Regions from separate parts of the Bacillus sp. JZ109 genome, predicted to be linked through region 3. Evidence: riboswitches for the same ligand, from Rfam matches in the RefSeq annotation. Region 3 holds a riboswitch; each other region holds the start of a gene.

Region 1 (3,277 bases), 710 kb from region 3:
CGAAGACCGGCAGTGACACATTCTCGACTAACTTCTTAACGGCCTCTTTGCTTTCAAGCTCAAAAGATAGCACGGCGCCCGCTCCCGTTGACTGGCTTTTATGGGTTTCAGCGCCGGGATGATCAGCCAGTCCCGGATAATACACGCGCTTCACCGCCGGATGCTTCTGGAAAAATTCCGCAAGCCGCTGGGCTGTTTGGCTCGCTTTCTCTAAACGGACCTGCAACGTTTTTAATCCGCGCAGGACAAGCCAGCAATCTTGCACGCCAAGGACGGCGCCGAACGCGTTTTGCAGCTTATACAGCTGCTTCCCAAGCTCTTCATCTTTGACAGCAGCCAAACCTGAGAGCACATCGCTGTGTCCGCTTAAGAATTTTGTCGCGCTGTGAAGTACAATATCCACGCCGAGATCAAGCGGACGCTGCAGTGCCGGTGTCATAAATGTATTGTCCAGAAAGGTCAGGCAGCCGTTTTCTTTTGCAAGCTGAACAACTGCTTTAATATCCGTAATCCCAAGTGTCGGATTTGATGGCGTCTCCATATAAATGACCTTTGTGTTCGGCTTGATGCTCCGCGCCACTTCATTACGATCCGTCATGTCGACAAACGTATGCTCAATGCCAAACCGGGTCAGCACCTCTGTCACCATACGGAAGGTTCCGCCGTATACATCTTCTGTCACAAGAACGTGATCACCCTGTGACAGCAGTAAAAATGCTGTTGAGATGGCAGCCATGCCTGAACTGAAAGCAAATCCTCTTGTTCCGCCTTCCAGTGCGGCAATTGTTTCTTCGAGAGCTGTTCTTGTCGGCGTGCCAGAGCGGCTGTAATCATATGCCCCGAACTCTTCAAATGAAGATTGGTGAAAAGTCGAGGCGTGCTGAATCGGTACACTGACCGCCCCGGTTCCGCCGTCTGTTTTAAATGGATTGTGCACGAGCTGGGTTTCCAGCGTCCAATTGTGTTTACTCAAATGAAACAGCTCCCTCTTTGACCTGACATAATGCCTGTTTTAGATCCTCTTTTAAATCTTCCGCATGTTCAATACCGACAGAAAAGCGCAGCAACCGATTGCACACCCCGTTTGCGATGCGGATCTCTTCAGGAATATCCATGTGCGTCTGGGTCGCAGGGTATGTAATAAAGCTTTCCACCCCGCCGAGGCTTTCTGCAAAACAAATGGTCTTCAGTGCTTTTAAAAACGGATTGACCCATTCTTCTTTTTGCAGACGGAAGGACAGCATGCCGCCTTTTCCGGGATACAGCACATCCGAAATTTCTTCCTGCTCTTCTAAAAACGCCGCAAGCTCCTGCGCGTTTGCCTGATGCTGACGCATTCTGAGGCTCAGCGTCTTCATTCCTCTCATCAGAAGCCACGAATCAAATGGCGGCAGGACGGCGCCGATCGCATTTTGATGCTGAAACATTTCCTCTCCGAGCCGCTCATCCTTCACCACGACAAGTCCAGCAAGCAGATCGTTATGCCCGCCTAAATACTTGGTTGCGCTGTGAATGACAATGTCAGCTCCCAGCTCAAGCGGCCGCTGCAAGACCGGTGTATAAAATGTATTATCTACAATCAGCAGAAGACCGTGCTCCTTTGTAATCCGGGCAATATGTTCAATGTCCGCCTCCTGCATGAGGGGGTTTGTCGGCGTTTCCACAAACACCGCTTTTGTATTCGGCGTAATCTTAGAGCGTAAACAGTCCTCATCGCTGAAATCATCATAATGAAAAGTCAATCCGTATTTTTTCCATTCATTTTCAAATAAACGGTACGTGCCGCCATATAGGTCCGATGAAACGATCAGTTCATCTCCGCTTTTAAACAGCGCCATAATCGTTTGGATAGCAGCCATTCCCGAACTAAAGGCAAGCCCTCTCGCGCCGTTTTCTAAGTTAGCGATCGCGTCCTCAACAAGCTGGCGTGTCGGATTTTTTGTGCGGACATAATCAAATCCGGTAGATTCTCCGATCCCTCTGTGGCGGTATGCTGTTGATAAATAGATAGGAGCACTCACTGTTCCCGTGACTTCATCGCTACGGTTCCCAATTTGGGCTAATTTCGTTTCAACGTGCTGTGACATATAGCTGACACCTTCCCTTTTCAAAATAAAAACCCCTTCTTCATAAGAAGAAGGGGTTTAACGCTTCTTCTTATCTTCCAAGCATAAAAAACGCTTGCTGGATTTAGCACCTTGGCGCTTTGCACATGCAAAACAAGCCGGTTGCTGAGGTTTCTAAGGGCCAGTCCCTCCACCTCTCACGATAAGAAATATCGATTTCAATTTTCTGATTGTTTTATATTAGCGCAATTCACAGTTTATTTCAACACTTTTTTCTTCGTGTGCCGAACCGTTTAAAGAGAGAAATTTCTAATAATTCATGGTACAATAATTGAAAATGCAAGAAAGTATAGTGATGTCCTGGAGGAATGTTTTTATGGCACCGAAAAACGGCACAGTGCAAGAAAAGAAATTCTTTTCAAAAGAGCTTAACGAGGAAATGACCTTGCTTGTTTATCTGCCGTCCAACTACTCCCCGCTTTATAAATACCATGTCATTATCGCACAGGACGGCCACGATTATTTCAGGCTGGGGAGAATCGGCAGACAGGTTGAGGAATTGCTGTCGAAACACGAAATAGACCGGTGCATTATTATCGGTGTTCCCTATAAGGATGTAAAAGAGCGCAGAAACACCTATCATCCGGAGGGTTCAAAATTTTCGGCGTATAAACGGTTCATCGCCCATGAGCTCGTTCCTTTTGCAGATGATGAGTATCCAACCTATCAGATCGGTTACGGCCGAACGCTGATCGGTGATTCGCTCGGAGCAACCGTGTCACTTATGACAGCGCTTGATTATCCGAATATGTTTGGCAACATCATCATGCAGTCTCCCTATGTTGACAAACACGTACTAGAAGCCGTAAAACAGTCAGACGATATCAAACACCTCTCTATTTATCACCAAATCGGAACAAAAGAAACTGACGTCCACACGACAGACGGGAACATTCTGGACTTTACAGAACCGAACCGGGAGCTGAAACAGCTGCTGGAGAAAAAGCTTTCCGATTATGATTTCGAGCCATTTGACGGAGACCACAAATGGACATACTGGCAGCCGCTCATCACCCCGGCGCTGAAAAAAATGCTTTAACACTCTATCATACTTTATTTCCAGGAGGGACATAATATGAAATACGGAATCGTTTTATTTCCATCAAAAAAGCTCCAAGACCTTGCAAACTCTTACAGAAAGCGCTATGACC
Region 2 (3,277 bases), 1.2 Mb from region 3:
CGACAAACAAAAGCTCGATGTCACCAATGACGTGACAGGCCGCTTTCAAAATGGCCGGCTCTCGTTATATCATGATAATGAGATGATCGGCCAAATGACAAGCATGAATGAATATGAGCTTAAGTCCGGTTATTCCTTTGAAAATGAGAAATTTTATAAGACAGCCGATGTGGTCTCTGGAGACGACGCAAAATATGTAGATTGTGACTACGAAAACGGCTGGTGTTAATGTTGGCGGTGAATTTCACTGCCTTCTTTTACAATCTGAACGTTTCAAATTTGACGCGGCAGGTGAACAAGATGAAGATGGATGAGCTGGAAAAGGTTATGATTGTCGAGGGGAAATCAGATAAAGAGAAAATCGAAAGCGTCCTGAATGAACCGGTGCGCATTATCTGCACAAACGGAACAATCAGCCAGCTGAGGCTCGAGGAATTGGCTGACGAGCTTTATGATAAAGACGTCTATATATTAGTTGATGCTGATGAATCAGGTGAGAAATTGAGAAAACAGCTGAAGCGTGAATTTAATGAAGCCTGCCATCTCCATATCGACAGAGCCTATAAGGAAGTAGCGGCTGCGCCCAGGCACCATATCGCTTCTGTATTGTGCGTGCGAATCTGAATGTCCATACTATTTTTCTTGAAAGAAAGTCCCGAGGTGTATAGCATGAAAGAACTCCAAGAACACGAACTTGATCACATTGAAGATGATGTGTACCTTCTATATTTATATACTCCGTTTTGCGGCACCTGCCAGCTTGCAAGCAAAATGCTGACAGTGGTGAAAGAAATGCTGCCGGATGTCGCCTTCTATCAAAACAATGTCAATTACTCTCCGACATTCGCAAAAGCGTATCAAATTGAAAGCGTCCCTTGTTTTCTGCTGTTTAAAGGCGGAAAGGTGGTCGAAAGAGGATATGCATTTCATTCCGTTTCTTATTTATATGAGCTGATCAAACAAAAATCATCTTCCGCATCCCATTTATGACATATTTCTCAGCATATCCAATGAAATTGTCGTTCGTTTTATAAAGGGGTTCTTGCGACAAAGAGAGAAATGTGTATGTATGACCAACAAATAGGAGGTTGTACATATGGAGAAAGCGGAAGTTTTAGAAGATGAGTATCAGCATCTGTTTTTAAAACCCCTTTTGAATGCCTCAACATTGCTCATTACCTTCCAAGGAGAAGCAGAAGCCTTAACCGTCTCAATAAACGAACAGGGAGAAATGAAAAAAGTTTCTCCGCCCCAAACGTCCAACCTGACCTTTTACGGAAACCAAACGGAAATTATTGATTTATTGCACGGAGACATTTCCCTTCAGCACCTGATTCAGAGCGGAAGCCTCAAAGTAAAGGGGTCATTCAGGGCCCTGTTAAAACTGGAAGCCATTCTCTGGCTGACAAATGGATTTTTTCAGAGGATTTTAAAAAATTAAAAAATAATAAATTATTATAATAGTAAAAGTTGACATCATTTATTTTATTGACATTTAATCATTCGCCGTGCTATTCTACATTAAGAATTTCCGGACGAAAAAGACTATATATTTCTCTTATCAAGAGAGGTGGAGGGAAGTGCCCTATGAAGCCCGGCAACCATCAACGCTGTTGAAATGGTGCCAATTCACACGAAGCGTTCAGCTTTGAAAGATGAGAGAAAGGCATTTTATATAAGCCTTTCTGCTCAAGTGTGCAGAAAGGCTTTTCTTTTGCAGAAAAAACCGGAAGATTTCTTAGAATAGTGTTAAGGCAGGTGATTGCTTTGATCAATCTTCAGGATGTTTCAAAAGTTTACAAGTCGAAACATGGAGATGTCAATGCTGTCCAAAACGTCTCGCTTTCCATTAAAAAAGGTGAGATTTTTGGAATTATAGGATATAGCGGAGCTGGTAAGAGTTCCTTAATCCGTCTGCTGAACGGCCTTGAGAAACCAACCTCAGGAACCGTGGAAGTGGCGGGAACCAAGATTAATGAAGTAAATGGACGCGGTTTAAGAAAAGCACGCCATGAGATCAGTATGATTTTCCAGCATTTCAATTTGCTTTGGTCGCGGACTGTCAGAGATAATATCATGTTTCCTTTGGAAATTGCCGGAGTGAAAAAGAGCGAGCGGATCAAGCGCGCCAATGAACTGATTAAACTGGTAGGTTTAGAAGGAAAAGAAAAATCTTATCCGTCTCAGCTGAGCGGCGGTCAGAAGCAGCGTGTGGGAATTGCCAGAGCGCTTGCAAACAATCCGAAGGTTCTCCTTTGTGACGAAGCGACATCAGCATTAGATCCGCAAACGACAGATTCAATTCTGGATCTATTGTCCGATATTAATGAAAGACTCGGTTTGACGATTGTGCTGATTACGCACGAAATGCATGTCATCCGCAAAATCTGCAACAGAGTCGCCGTCATGGAAAACGGCAAGGTGGTCGAAGAAGGCGAGGTTCTCGATGTCTTCAAAAATCCAAAGGAACAAATGACAAAACGATTTGTTCAGCAGGTGACAGAGCCGGAAGAAACGAAAGAGACGCTTCAGCACCTTCTTGATGATACAGCATCAGGAAAAATGGTTCAGCTCACATTTGTCGGTGAGTCAGCTGAACAGCCTTTGATTACAGAGATGATCAGAAACTTCAATGTCAGCGTCAATATTCTGCAAGGGAAAATTTCGCAGACGAAGGATGGGGCTTACGGTTCACTGTTCATCCACATTGACGGGGACGAGGAAGAAGTGCAAAACGTGATCCGATTCATTAATGACAAACAGGTGAAAGCAGAGGTGATCACGAATGTTTGAAAAATACTTCCCGAACGTTGATTTAACTGAATTATGGAACGCGACATATGAAACACTTTATATGACGCTGATTTCTTTACTGTTTGCTTTTGTCATCGGGGTCATCCTCGGCTTGCTGCTCTTTCTGACGAGCAAAGGAAGCCTCTGGCAGAATAAAGCGGTCAACTCTGTGATTGCGGCCGTTGTTAACATATTCAGATCGATTCCGTTCCTTATTTTAATTATTTTACTATTAGGTTTTACGAAATTTTTAGTCGGCACGATCTTAGGGCCAAACGCCGCATTGCCGGCGCTGGTAATCGGCTCGGCACCATTTTACGCGCGCCTTGTTGAAATCGCGCTGCGTGAGGTGGATAAAGGTGTGATTGAAGCCGCTAAATCAATGGGCGCGAAAACGTCTACGATTATTTTCAAAGTGCTGATTCCGGAATCAATGCCTGCTCTTATTTCTGGCATTACGGTTACTGCCATCGCTTTGATCGGC
Region 3 (3,277 bases):
GAAGTTCGCCCGGAAACAGTCGCTTTTCGCGTTTCGCTTTCATAAATGAATGCTTAGCAAGTGCATCGTAATCAATCTCTGCCAAATGTGGATTATCTGGATGGTCAAGCGCCTGGCGGATTAATTCTTCATCTGAATCTTTAAGCTCCTGGTCTGTGAATCCCATGGCTTCAGCCAGTAATCGGAAAACCTCAGTGTTAGACTTGCTTTCCCCATATCTCTCAATCACCGGCTGCTGAAGCTGAATGTAATGGTGCCAGTAGGAGGTGTAAAAATCAGTATTTTCAAAAGCGGATGTTGCAGGCAGTACAATGTCCGCATATGCAGCCGTTTCCGTTAAAAACAAATCATGAACCACAGTAAACAAGTCTTCCCGCAGTAATCCATGTCTGACTTTGTTTGCTTCGGGCGCGACGACGGCAGGGTTCGTTCCGTAAATAAATAGAGAGCGAATCGGCGGGTCTGTTTCCAAAAGCACCCTGCCAAGCTGATTCATATTAAACGACCTCGGGGTGCGCCCTTTCAATAAGTCGGGCCGCTGCAAGGCATTTGTGTTATATTCTAAAATTCCGCTGTTATGCTTAATTGCGCCGCCCCCTGTGTGCAGCCATTGGCCGGTAATCGCCGGAAGACAGGCAATCGTCCTTACAATCATCCCGCCGTTATCGTGATGCTGGGGTCCGTTTCCGATTCTGATAAAAGAAGGGGAGGTTTTCCCGTACATTTTTGCCAGTCGGTAAATATCTTCGGTACTGACACCGGTGATCGTCGATACCTTTTCAGGATCATATTGTTTCACGTGTTCACGGAGCTCTTCATAGCCAACCGTGTACTCGGACAGAAATGCTTCATCATGAAGGTTTTCTTTAAATAAAATGTGCATGATGCCAAGAGCAAGTGCACTGTCGGTTCCCGGTTTTATTGGGATAAACCAATCTGCAAGACGTCCTGTTTGATTTTTATGCACATCGATCACGACAATTTTGGCACCTTGTTTTCGCGCTTTTTGGGCGATCGTAATTTGGTGCATATTTGTGCTGACCGCGTTGATTCCCCAAAAAATAAATAGTTTTGTATGAACGGTTTCCTCAGGATCGATTCCCGCGCTTATGCCCATTGTATATTTATAGCCTTCAGATCCCGCTTTGCTGCAAATCGTCCGTTCAAGCTGGCTTGACCCCATGCGGTAAAAAAAGCGGCGGTCCATTCCTTCAGCTGTCAATTTCCCCATATTTCCGTAAAAGCTGTAAGGAAGTATGCTTTCAGCTCCCTCTGCATCAATCAGCTGTTTCCAGCGGGAGGTGATCGTATCGATTGCCTCTTCCCAGGAAATCGGTTCAAATATCGCTTGGCCTTTCGCACCTGTTCGTTTGAGCGGTGTAGTCAGCCGCTTTTCATCATATATGCGCTCCGTCATATTCCGGACTTTGTTGCATATGTTTCCGGCTGTGACAGGATGATCAGGGTCTCCTTGCATTTTTACGATTTTCCCGTCTTTTTTATGTATTAACAATCCGCACTGATCCGGGCAGTCCAGCGAGCAAACGGATTTGAAAATGCCGTTTTGTTGTGTGGCAAAAGATTTCATGGCCCAGTTCCTCTCTCTAGTTAGATATTTTGTAAGAATTATAACATTTCGGATGATAACGTCAATTCTGAAAAAAGAGATTGACATCAATCTGAGACTTCTTTATGATAAACGTATTCTTCATTCTGAAAATTACATACTCAACATTTTCTATCCAGAGAGGTGGAGGGACTGGCCCTATGAAACCTCGGCAACATTATTGTGCCAATTCCAGCAAGCGTCAGCTTGAAAGATAGGAAAGCAAGGTTTATACCGGCGTCTGCCTGTAACAGAGCGCGCCTATATATGAATCTCTTTCCATCTGCGGAAAGAGATTTTTTTTATGAAAAAATACGATGAAAAGGATGTTTTGCACCATGACGGTTTTGGTTACAGCACCGTACAACGAAGAAGGACGAAAAGAGCTAGAAAACTTGTTTGACTCAGTTGCTTATCAATCTTGGAAGGAACAAGGCCGGGCATATCGGGAGGATGAACTCATTCAGCTGCTAAAAGCAACAAATGCGACAGGCTTGATTACTGAACTTGATCAGGTAACAGACAGCGTATTTGCTTCTGTTCCCGAACTTTCATTTGTCGGTGTTTGCAGGGGAATGCCCTCCAATGTGGATGTGGCAGCTGCCTCAAAAAGAGGCATACCTGTTTTTTATACACCAGGGCGGAATGCACAAGCCGTTGCTGAAATGTTTATTGGAAATGTGATTTCCTTTCTGCGCCATACCAGCGCCTCGAATCAATGGCTGAAGGATGGAAAGTGGAACAGTGATTACCTGCAGGCTTATGTCAAATTTAAAGGAAATGAATTAACAGGAAAAACGGTTGGCATGATTGGGTTCGGGGCGGTTGGTCAAAGGATTGCAAAACTGCTGACTGCGTTTGACTGTAAAATAAAGTATTACGATCCATTCATTCAAGACGATCATCCGCTGTATGAAAAAGTATCTCTTAAAACGGTGTTTTCAGACAGTGATATCGTTTCTGTCCATCTGCCTCGTACTGAGGAAACACTTGGACTTATTGATCGGAAGTATTTTGATCTGATGAAACAGAGTGCGATTTTCGTCAATACTTCAAGAGCAGTTGTTGTAAACCGTGAAGATCTTTTATCTGTATTAAAAGAACATAAAATCAGAGGTGCGATATTAGACGTTTTTTATCATGAACCTCCAGAGGAATCAGATTATGAATTGATTTCATTGCCTAATGTTCTGGCAACACCGCATCTCGCTGGAGCAACATTTGAAGTGGAGGATCATCACGTGACGATACTGAATAAAGCCCTCAAAAAGTGGAAGGGTGAAAAAACTCTTAATATTCCGACAATGTATAACAAGGACGAACTGAAAACAGGGGTATAAGAAAGGAGGCTAACAGAATGAAAAAACAAAAAGGCTATCTCGTTTTTGATATTGGCACAGGCAATGCGAGGGTAGCGGTCGTGAGTGTAACTGGCAGTGTTCTAACAGTTGAACGGGAGGACATCGTGTATTCCACAGAGACGCTTTACCCGGACAGCCGTTATTTTTCTCCTCAGGTGCTGTGGAAGCAGGTGATGAATTTGGCAAAACGTGTGCTATCCCGTTCGTGTGATATTGACATCATTGGTTTGACATCGACGAGTCAAAGACAGGGGATTGTTCTGATCGATCAAAACGGCGATTCTTTTCTTGGGCTGCCGAACATCGATAA

The links. A riboswitch is a leader RNA that binds a small molecule or an ion and turns the genes downstream of it on or off. The one in region 3 is predicted to bind S-adenosylmethionine.
Region 1: another riboswitch for S-adenosylmethionine. It lies ahead of metI (cystathionine gamma-synthase/O-acetylhomoserine thiolyase); the one in region 3 lies ahead of M1D94_RS11335 (2-hydroxyacid dehydrogenase).
Region 2: another riboswitch for S-adenosylmethionine. It lies ahead of metN (methionine ABC transporter ATP-binding protein MetN); the one in region 3 lies ahead of M1D94_RS11335 (2-hydroxyacid dehydrogenase).

What each region holds. Positions count from the first base shown of each region.
Region 1 covers NZ_CP096388.1:2,821,520-2,824,796, forward strand. Annotated here, with positions in the region: gene metC (cystathionine beta-lyase) at 1-973, opposite strand, end outside; gene metI (cystathionine gamma-synthase/O-acetylhomoserine thiolyase) at 966-2,087, opposite strand; SAM riboswitch class I at 2,155-2,275, opposite strand; gene M1D94_RS14885 (esterase family protein) at 2,443-3,165, shown strand; gene M1D94_RS14890 (YjcG family protein) at 3,202-3,277, shown strand, end outside.
Region 2 covers NZ_CP096388.1:875,549-878,825, forward strand. Annotated here, with positions in the region: gene M1D94_RS04430 (YusG family protein) at 1-229, shown strand, start outside; partial or broken gene M1D94_RS04435 (toprim domain-containing protein) at 307-668, shown strand; gene M1D94_RS04440 (thioredoxin family protein) at 670-990, shown strand; gene M1D94_RS04445 (SCP2 sterol-binding domain-containing protein) at 1,097-1,441, shown strand; SAM riboswitch class I at 1,556-1,662, shown strand; gene metN (methionine ABC transporter ATP-binding protein MetN) at 1,768-2,793, shown strand; gene metP (methionine ABC transporter permease MetP) at 2,786-3,277, shown strand, end outside.
Region 3 covers NZ_CP096388.1:2,108,632-2,111,908, forward strand. Annotated here, with positions in the region: gene M1D94_RS11330 (molybdopterin oxidoreductase family protein) at 1-1,588, opposite strand, end outside; SAM riboswitch class I at 1,736-1,827, shown strand; gene M1D94_RS11335 (2-hydroxyacid dehydrogenase) at 1,924-2,946, shown strand; gene M1D94_RS11340 (FGGY-family carbohydrate kinase) at 2,964-3,277, shown strand, end outside.